Regions from separate parts of the Azospira sp. MPR-E4 genome, predicted to be linked through region 1. Evidence: riboswitches for the same ligand, from Rfam matches in the RefSeq annotation. Region 1 holds a riboswitch; the other holds the start of a gene.
The links. Region 1 has a riboswitch for cobalamin ahead of AC1RTA_RS07615 (ribonucleoside-diphosphate reductase subunit alpha). Riboswitches for the same ligand answer to the same signal wherever they lie in the genome.
Positions count from the first base shown of each region.

Region 2: it holds a riboswitch for cobalamin, as region 1 does, so the genes downstream of both, AC1RTA_RS12295 (TonB-dependent receptor) here and AC1RTA_RS07615 (ribonucleoside-diphosphate reductase subunit alpha) in region 1, are expected to answer to the same signal.

Region 1 covers NZ_JBXAST010000017.1:52,131-56,932, forward strand. Annotated here, with positions in the region: gene AC1RTA_RS07605 (hypothetical protein) at 1-1,065, shown strand, start outside; gene AC1RTA_RS07610 (hypothetical protein) at 1,268-1,555, shown strand; cobalamin riboswitch at 1,961-2,211, shown strand; gene AC1RTA_RS07615 (ribonucleoside-diphosphate reductase subunit alpha) at 2,341-4,802, shown strand, end outside.
Region 2 covers NZ_JBXAST010000042.1:21,608-26,409, forward strand. Annotated here, with positions in the region: gene AC1RTA_RS12270 (sulfite exporter TauE/SafE family protein) at 1-74, opposite strand, end outside; gene AC1RTA_RS12275 (EVE domain-containing protein) at 64-519, opposite strand; RNA gene ssrS (6S RNA) at 606-785, opposite strand; gene AC1RTA_RS12285 (cell division protein ZapA) at 823-1,152, opposite strand; gene AC1RTA_RS12290 (coiled-coil domain-containing protein) at 1,149-1,352, opposite strand; cobalamin riboswitch at 1,495-1,705, shown strand; gene AC1RTA_RS12295 (TonB-dependent receptor) at 1,704-3,713, shown strand; gene AC1RTA_RS12300 (FecCD family ABC transporter permease) at 3,723-4,703, shown strand; gene AC1RTA_RS12305 (ABC transporter ATP-binding protein) at 4,700-4,802, shown strand, end outside.

The DNA of each region.
Region 1 (4,802 bases):
GAACGCTCGGTCAAGAACTCCCGGGGCATTACCCTCAACCAGCCCGAGGTGGATTGGGCAACGGAACGCTCCTACAACTACCTTTCCCTGATCTACATCACCCAGAACGGTGGACTGAAGGTCGCCCACGCCGTGGATCCCCTTGGCACCATGGGCGGACGCGGCTGGTGGAAAAGCGCCTACGGCGGGCGGCCAGATCCGGCGCTGAACCTGCCGAACCGGATGGTCTACAGCCGGGAAGAAAGCCAGTGGATACTCAACCCGGACGAGTCCAGCTACAGCCAGATGCGCGGCATCTCGGTCACCTCCGCCACCTATGACGAGGCAACCAAGACCTACCCCTATCTGACCGGCGGCGTCGAAGAGGGAACCCCGGTGCGAGTGGCGGTGAAGCTCTACAACCTGTCGCTGGATACCGTGGCCAAAGGCGTCAAGGTGAAGTTCGCCTACCAGAAGCTGGATCCGGCCAGCCTGGCGCCCATCGGCAAGCCGATCACTTTCGCCACCAGCCAGCCCCTGGATCTGCCGGTCTGGCAAATCAAGGAAATAGCGGAAGTCTGGCCAACCACCGGCCTGGCGGGTGACGACGGCACGCCCTATCGCTTCGTTATCACGCTGGACACCGGCGGCATGGACGAAATCCACGGCAATGATCCCAAGATCGGCGGAAACAACCGGGGCACCTGGCCCTGGTCCGGCAGCTACTTCGCTGTCTTCAAGGCGGGAACCAAAGCCCAGTTGGCGAAGGCGAACGCCGTCAGCGTCAACAAAAAATCCGGGCTGACCGCATCCACCGACAGTGCCCGGGTATCGGTAGCCACTCATCCTGCCCAGAAGGGGGCTCCGGCAATGGCCGAGGTCACGATTGAAAGCAGGCTGGACGACCCATCTCTGCGCCACCTCCTTCTGGTGCGTCAGGACACCAAGGCCGGAGAGCCTCTGCAGGTCGTCGCCAGCAGAACCTTGTGGGGCGCTTACAAAGGCAAACAGCGGCTGCAGATTCCGCTACACAACCTGAGTGCCCCCCTGCCGCCGCTGCGGGCAATCCTTACTGCCGGGAAATAGTGGGAAAAGTCCCGAGGGGTGGCTTTCCTGCCCTTCCCTCGGGGCCTGTTCCGGCAAAGAGCCAAATAGTTGTTCCCAATTCAACGACCGGCATGGTCATTGAAGTTGCGGCACCACTTGGTGTCGCTTCCCTGCTGCAGCGATTTTCTCTGCAGCATTGCTTCACCGTTGTTTATCCAGCCAACCACCAAAGGAGCCACCGATGAAAAAGATTGCCATGCTTTCCCTGCTGACCGCCCTCGCCTTCCCGGCTTTTGCCGCCGATACTCCGGCAAAGGGGAAGGAGGCCTCTCCGCCCCAGCAAACCAGCTCCGGCCAAAGTGATGCGGCCAAGGAAATGCCTGCCGCTACCGATGCGGCAGCAAGCCAGACCTGCTGGTCTGCCCGCAAATGCAGCGGCAAGGTCCTCAACCACAAGGACCGCCACAACTGCAAAAACTCCGGCGGCAAGTCCTGGAGTGACCGCAACGGCACCTGTTACAACCTGTAATTCCCAGGGGGCTGCCCGCCGTCACCGCGCGATACCGGCAAAGGGCAGCCCCAGCCAGCGGAAAAATGGATTGCCACTCCCCCACTTTTCCGCCCCCAGCAGATCTTCGGCACCACCGCTTTGGTGCCTCCAAATTTTTTCTGCCAGCCCGACAAAGGCACCTAGTCTCGGCGATCAATCCCGCATTAATTCACAAAAGCTGTGGATAAGTCTGTGGGCCGTTCCGGGACAGTCGGCGAAAAGCCACAGTATTACTGGGGATTAAACACTCTGCCCGTTTTCTGGGCAAAACGCTCCCGGCTGTGGAAAAGACCCTGCCGCCAAATACACTATATGTAGTTGTCTATTACTCTCGTACTACTACCTGTAGTGTCCAGCCCCTTGCCCTCCGCTTGAGGGCTGGGGTAAAGTCTCCTCCGCGACGGTTCCCCGATTTCGGGACAAATGGGAATCCGGTGCGGCGATCAAGGAAGTCGGGATCAGACGGATTCCCCGCGAATCCGCAGCGAACTTTCCGCCCATGCCGGAGCTGCCCCCGCAACTGTAAACGGCGAGTTCGATGTCCACGCGTGCCACTGGGAGGCAGTTCCACCGGGAAGGCGGGCATCGGGCCAGGACCCGTGAGCCAGGAAACCTGCCGTCGCCAATTTTTCAGTCTGACCAGGGGCGGGGTGCCCCCCGGTGGATCGGGATTGTCCGCTGTCGGCCGCCATGGGCGTGCCCGCCGGCGCCTCGGCAGTCCCGCCGCCCTGGGCCCCCGTTCCGTTGATAACGGGAGTTCCACGATGCAAGCCGGCCTCTTCGCCACCCACCAAGCGTCATCCCACCTACCCTCCGACAATCTGGACGACAGCCTGCCCAACGCCGCCGATCTGGCCGGCCGGGCCCAGTCCTTCGAGGTCATCCGCCGCAACGGTTCGGTAATGCCCTTCAATGCGGAAAAAATCTCCGTCGCCATGAACAAGGCCTTCCTGGCCGTGCACGGCAGCCAGGGCGCCGCCTCGGCCCGCCTACGGGACCTGGTCTCCCGCCTCACCGCCATCGTCGTCCAGGCCCTCACCCGGCGCCTGCCCGGTGGCGGCACGGTGCATATCGAAGACATTCAGGATCAGGTGGAACTGGCCCTGATGCGTTCCGGCGAGCACGACGTGGCCCGGGCCTACGTGCTGTACCGGGAAAAGCGGGCCGCCGAACGGGCCGCCCAGGCGGTGGCCGCCCCCGCTGCCGCCGGCCCCCTGCTGCACGTGGTGGACGGCGACCGCCGCTTCCCCCTGGACCGGGCCGCCCTGCTGCAGCAATGCCGGGAAGCCTGCCAGGGCCTGGCCGACGTGGCTGCCGAAACGGTGCTGGAGCAGGCCCTGCACAACCTCTACGACGGCGTGCCCCTGGCCGCCGTGCGCCAGTCCCTGGTGCTGGCCGCCCGCACCCTGATCGAGCGGGAACCGGGCTACAGCAAGGTGGCTGCCCGCCTGCTGCTGAGCAGCGTGCGCGTCGAAGTGCTGGGGGAGGAAGCCAGCCAGGAGGCCATGGCCGCCCGCTACGCCGAAGCCTTCCCCGGCCTCATCCGCACCGGCGTGGACGCCGAGCTGCTGGATGCCCGCCTCAAGGACTACGACCTGGAACGCCTGGCCGCCGCCCTCAAGGCCGAGCGGGACCTGCAGTTCGACTACCTGGGCCTGCAGACCCTCTACGACCGCTACTTCCTGCACGTGGATGAACGCCGCATCGAGCTGCCCCAGACCTTCTTCATGCGCGTGGCCATGGGCCTGGCCCTCAACGAGATCGACCGGGAAGCCCGGGCCATCGAGTTCTACAACCTGCTCTCCTCCTTCGACTTCATGAGCAGCACGCCGACCCTGTTCAACAGCGGCACCCGGCACTCCCAGCTCTCTTCCTGCTACCTCACCACCGTCTCCGACGACCTGGAAGGCATCTACCAGTCCATCAAGGAAAACGCCCTGCTGCAGAAGTACGCCGGCGGCCTGGGCAACGACTGGACCCCGGTGCGTTCCCTGGGGGCCCGCATCAAGGGCACTAATGGCAAGAGCCAGGGCGTCATCCCCTTCCTCAAGGTGGTGAATGACACGGCGGTGGCCGTGAACCAGGGCGGCAAGCGCAAGGGCGCCGTCTGCGCCTATCTGGAAAGCTGGCACCTGGACATCGAGGAATTCCTCGAGCTGCGCAAGAACACCGGCGACGAGCGCCGCCGCACCCACGACATGAACACCGCCAACTGGATTCCCGACCTGTTCATGCAGCGGGTCATCAACGGCGGCGAGTGGACCCTCTTCTCCCCCAGCGACGTGCCCGACCTGCACGACAAGTTCGGCAAGGAATTCGAAGTCGCCTACAACGCCTACGAGGCCAAGGCCGACCGGGGCGAGATCCGTCTGTTCAAGCGCATTCCCGCCGTGCAGCTGTGGCGCAAGATGCTGACCATGCTGTTCGAGACCGGCCACCCCTGGATCACCTTCAAGGACGCCTGCAACCTACGTTCGCCCCAGCAGCACGTGGGCGTGGTACATAGCTCCAACCTGTGCACCGAGATCACCCTCAACACCTCCGATTCCGAGACCGCCGTGTGCAACCTGGGCTCGGTTAACTTGCCGGCCCACCTGATCCTGGTGGACGGCCAGCTGGTGCTGGACCAGGCCAAGCTGCAATGCACCATCCGCACCGCCATGCGCCTCCTGGACAACGTGGTGGACATCAACTTCTACGCCACCCCCAAGGCGCGCAACGCCAACGTGCGTCATCGCCCGGTGGGCCTGGGCATCATGGGCTTCTCCGACTGCCTGCACCGGCTGGGTCTGCCCTACGCCTCCGAGGCTGCCGTGGAATTCGCCGACCGCTCCATGGAAGCCGTCTGCTACCACGCCTACTGGGCCTCCACCGACCTGGCCGAGGAACGGGGCCGCTACTCCAGCTTCAAGGGCAGCCTGTGGGACAAGGGCATCCTGCCCATCGACTCCCTGCAGCTGCTGGAAGACGCCCGGGGCGGCTATGTGGAAGTGGACCGCAGCACCACCCTGGACTGGGACGCCCTGCGCGAGCGCATCGCCCAGGTCGGCATGCGCAACTCCAACTGCGTCGCCATTGCGCCCACGGCCACCATCTCCAACATCATCGGCGTCTCCGCCGCCATCGAGCCGGAGTACCAGAACCTCTACGTCAAATCCAACCTCTCCGGCGAATTCACGGTGGTGAACGAATCCCTGGTGCGGGACCTGAAGGCCCTCAACCTGTG
Region 2 (4,802 bases), on a different contig from region 1:
CCCAGGAGGCCGGCCATGAAACCGGCAAAGAGGCCCAGGCCCACATAGGCCAGCCACCAGAAATCAAAAAGCATCGTTCAGCTCCATCAACTTGCGGGTAATGAATTGCCACTCTTCCGCCGTCACCGGGGTGATGGACAGGCGGCTGCCCTTTTGCAGCACTCCCATGGCCGCCAGGGCCGGATGGCACCGCAGCTCGGTCAGGGGCACGAAGCGCCCGCGGGCGACGAAGGCCACATCCACGTTGAGCCAGCGGGGCTGCCCGGGCGAGGATTTGGCATCGAAATAGGGACTGGCCGGATCGAACTGGGTGGCATCGGCGTAGGCGGCGGACGCCACCTGGCCCAGGCCGGCAATGCCCGGCACGGCACAGCCGGAATGGTAGAAGAGCACGCCGTCGCCCAGCTTCATGGCATCGCGCATGAAATTGCGGGCCTGATAGTTGCGCACGCCGAACCAGGGCACCCGGCCGAGACGGGCCAGGTCGTCGATGGACACTTCGTCCGGCTCGGATTTCATCAGCCAGTAAGCCATGGGCGAACAGGGGAAAAGAGGGGCCACAAAAGGAAACAGCGCGGTGGATTGCTCGCACCGCGCTGCTGTATTAGGCCCCCGCCTGTGCCGTTAGGCCGGCATCCTGAACCTGAGTTCAGAGTGGTCGCTTGCCGTCCGCATCAGGTGCACCCGACGAAGGGCGCTCACAACAGCGGATGAGTGGTTCGCGGCCGATGCCAATTAGCATTGGTTCAAGGAATATATGGCCTTGACGAACACCGCAGGGGACAATCGGCGGAAACTTTTGCTGGCGCGGCCAAGAAGGCTTCAGAACAAGGGTTCCTGGCCTTGGAGGGCCGCGTCCAACTGTGTTTCCATGGCTCCGATTCTACGCTGAAAGTCAGAGCCGTCAACGGGGGTTTCAGGATTTTCTGCGGGGCTCTCCGCCTTCCCGGCGGAAAGCAGTTCGTGGGCGATATTCAGGGCCGCCATGACCGCCACGCGCTCGGCGGCGGCAGTCTTACTCTTGGCTGCGATGTCCTGCATCTTGCGGTCCACATAGGCGACGGCAGCCAGCAGCGCTTCCTGTTCGCCGGGCGGACAGGCCACCCGGTATTCGCGGCCGAGGATGGCCACGTCGATGAAATTGCCGCTCATGCCTTGCCCTCCTCCGGCAGCTGCTCGGCCAGCGCCTCGAGGCGGGCACGGGCCGCCTCCATGCGCTCGACCAGACGCAGGCGCTCGTCTTCCGCGCTGGCCAGTCGGGCGCGCAGTTCCTGGTTCTCGGCCCGCAGGCTGTGGCAGAGGTTGACCACCTGCGCCACCTTGCCCTCGAGGGCATCCAATTGCTTAGTCATAGGCGCGAACTATAGAGGCCAAAAACACGCAAGGTCAAGGACTAAGACCATATTTTGAATGTGTTTTATGCCAAAGCGCCCAGGCGCCGGCCTCGCCATACAGGCAGGTATGGAGTACCATCCGCCCCCGTTGTTCCACTAGGGACAACGCTCCGCGTCAGGTGCCGCGGGAGGAGTCCTCCTCCGCGGTTAAACGGGAAACAGGTGCGCGCCGCCAGCAGCGGTGCAATGCCTGTGCTGCCCCCGCAACGGTAAGGAAGTGCGGGTCCATCACGATGCCACTGGGTCACCCCCGGGAAGGCGATGGATCAAGACTTCCGAGCCCGGATACCGGCCTGAACGGAATACCGAGTGAGCCGGATCGGCCCGACCACCATCAGCTCACTTCCTTCGCCACCTTCCGGCATTGCGGGGACGCTCGCCGGATACGAGGAGTCTCACCTCATGAAACCATGCATTTCCCTTTCTGCAGCCTCCCTCGGCCTGCTGTTCACCGCCCATACCCACGCCCAAAGCACGGAACTGGAAACCATTAAGGTAACAGCAACCCGCGTTGCTTATGCTGAAGCAGACGCCGCCTACGCTGCCGAAATACACACCCGGCCGATGATTGACCGCTCCGGGGCCCAAACCCTTTTCGACTACCTAGCCCAGCATAGCTCGGTAAATGTTGCCCCCAGCTTTGGCAACCGTTTTACCCCCATGCTCGACATGCGCGGCTACGGCAGCGAGAACGGCTACCAGAATATTGCCGTCAGCCTTGACGGACAGCGCCTGAACAATATCGACATGGTGCCCCAACTGCTGGGCGCCATTCCCTTATCCGCCATCGACCGTATTGAAATCACCAAAGGGAGCGGTTCCGTTCTCAACGGGGATGGCGCCATGGCAGGTACGATCCAGATTCATACCCGCCCCTATTCAGGTATCTCTGTCGGCGCTTATACCGGTACCGACGGCGCGCTAGGGCTGAACACTGCTGCTGGCACGCAAGGCGAGAACTACAGCATTTCCGCCAGCGCCGACCACAGCAAGCATGGCGGATATAGTCAGGCGGATATCAGCGGCCATAAGGATTCCTCCGAAATGCGCAATGAACGGGCTGCGCTGAAAGTACGTCCTCTGCGTGATCTATGGCTGAACGTCGATGTCTCCAGCACCTACATCGACACTCGCTACCCCAACGCACTATCCCAAGCCCAGTTTGATGCAGACCCTTCACAAGCCGGTGCCACCAGATATACACATCAGCAATTCACTACCGACCAATGGCGCCTGGGCGGCGAGTGGAGCCTGAATGACAGCACCAAACTCACCTACGCTCATCGCCGGGAAGACAAGCACTCAGAGTTCGTCGGCACCTTCAAGGCAGACTACGACATCGAAGGCAACGATCTGGCCGTGGTCCACACCGGCGACACCTTTGACCTTACAGCAGGCTTCCAGAGTACGGATGGCAATCGTATCCAGGCATTTGATCAAACCAAGAAAAACAGCCGTGCCTACTATGTTCAGGGCGTCTATCGCCTCGGCGACACCACTCTGTCAGCAGGGACGCGCAGAGAAAGCGTTCGCTATGAGCACCTACCCGCTGGCGGCGCTCAATTGTCCCGAGAGCGGGACCTGGATGCCTGGGATCTGGGCATCAACCAGCGGCTAGATAGCCGCTATTCCGTTTTCGCCAACCTTAACCAGGCCTTTCAGGCGCCGGATGTTGACAGATTCTTCGTTGGGGGCGCCTTCAACGCCTTCATAAACCCGGCCAAAGCGAAAACCTTGACGCTGGGGCTCAATCGAATGGCACCGGGAAACCGCTTCAAGCTTGCTGTTTTCCGAAGCAATCTGGACAACGAAATTTATTACTACAACACCGGAAACTGGCTGACCAGCTTCAACACCAACATCGACAAATCCCACAAGTACGGCCTGGAAGTCCAGCAGTTCTGGCAAGCCACGCCTCAATTGTCGCTGAACGCCAACTACGCCTATACCCGCTCAATCATCGATAGAGAAAACCAGGGCAATGGCGCCTTCGATGGCAAGGAACTTCCCGGTGTCCCCCATCACAACCTCGCCCTATCCGGAACCTATGCCTTCACCCAGCGCTCGGAACTGACCCTAAGCCAGAACTGGCGCAGTGACAGCTACGCCATCGGGGATTTTGCCAATAACCGCAGTCAGCGCCAGGCTGCTTACAATCTGACCAACCTCACTTACCGCTACCGCCTGCAAGGCTGGGAACTGTTCGCCACGGTCCAGAATCTCTTCGACCACAAGAACGGCATCTGGACCAGAGACAACGGCATCTATCCGATCAACTTCTCTCGCAGCGCACTGGTCGGTTTCAAGGCCACTTTCTAAAGACCAACCATGCCCTCCCGCCGTCGCGCCCTGATCGTTATTGCCCTGCTGGTGCTGCTGGCCGGGGTGAGCCTGGTCGTGGCCCTGGCGGTGGGCAGCATCAGCATTCCTCCCGGCGCCGTCCTGCAAGGGCTGCTCGGTGATGCCGAGGCGCCGGGCTACGCGGTGGTGCATAACCTGCGCCTGCCCCGGGCCCTGGCCGCCTTTGCCTGCGGCGGGCTGCTGGCGGTGGCCGGCTGCCTGATGCAGGTGCTGCTGCGCAATCCCCTGGCCGATCCCTATGTGCTGGGCATCTCCGGCGGCGCCGGGGTCGGCGCCCTGGTGGCCATCCTGCTCGGGCTGTCCGCCTTCGGCATCAACGGCCTCGCCTTCAGCGGCGCCCTGGCCGCCACTTTCCTGGTCTTCGGCCTGGCCCACGGCGACGGCTCGTGGACCCAGACCCGCCTGCTCCTCACCGGGGTCATCGTCGCCGCCGGCTGCGGCGCCCTGGTGGCCCTGATGCTGTCCCTGGCGCCGGAGCACAAGCTGCACGGCATGCTCTACTGGCTGATGGGCGACCTCTCCCAGGCCACCGACGCCCGGCCACCCCTGCTGGCCCTGGCGGCGGCCCTGCTGCTGGCCCTGCCCTTTGCCCGGGAACTCAACCTGCTGGCCCGGGGCTTGGCCACGGCCCAGGCCCTCGGCGTGGCCGTGGTGCGCCTGCGCCGGCTGGTCTATGTGGTGGCTTCCCTGGCCACCGCCACCGCCGTCACCACCGCCGGCTCCATCGGCTTCGTCGGCCTGGTGGTGCCCCATCTGGTGCGCCTGGCGGTGGGCAACGACCAGCGCCTGCTGCTGCCCGCCTCGGCTCTGGCCGGCGGCGCCCTGCTGGCCCTGGCCGACACCCTGGCCCGCACCGTGGCGGCGCCCCAGCAACTGCCGGTGGGGGTGCTGACCGCCCTCATCGGCGTGCCCGTGTTCCTCTTCCTCCTCACCCGGGCGCCGCGATGACTGCCTTGCTGCAAACCAGCCGACTCACCGTGCGCATCGGCGACCGGGAGGTCTGCCGCGACCTGGAGTTGCAACTGCAGCCGGGGGAACGGCTGGCCA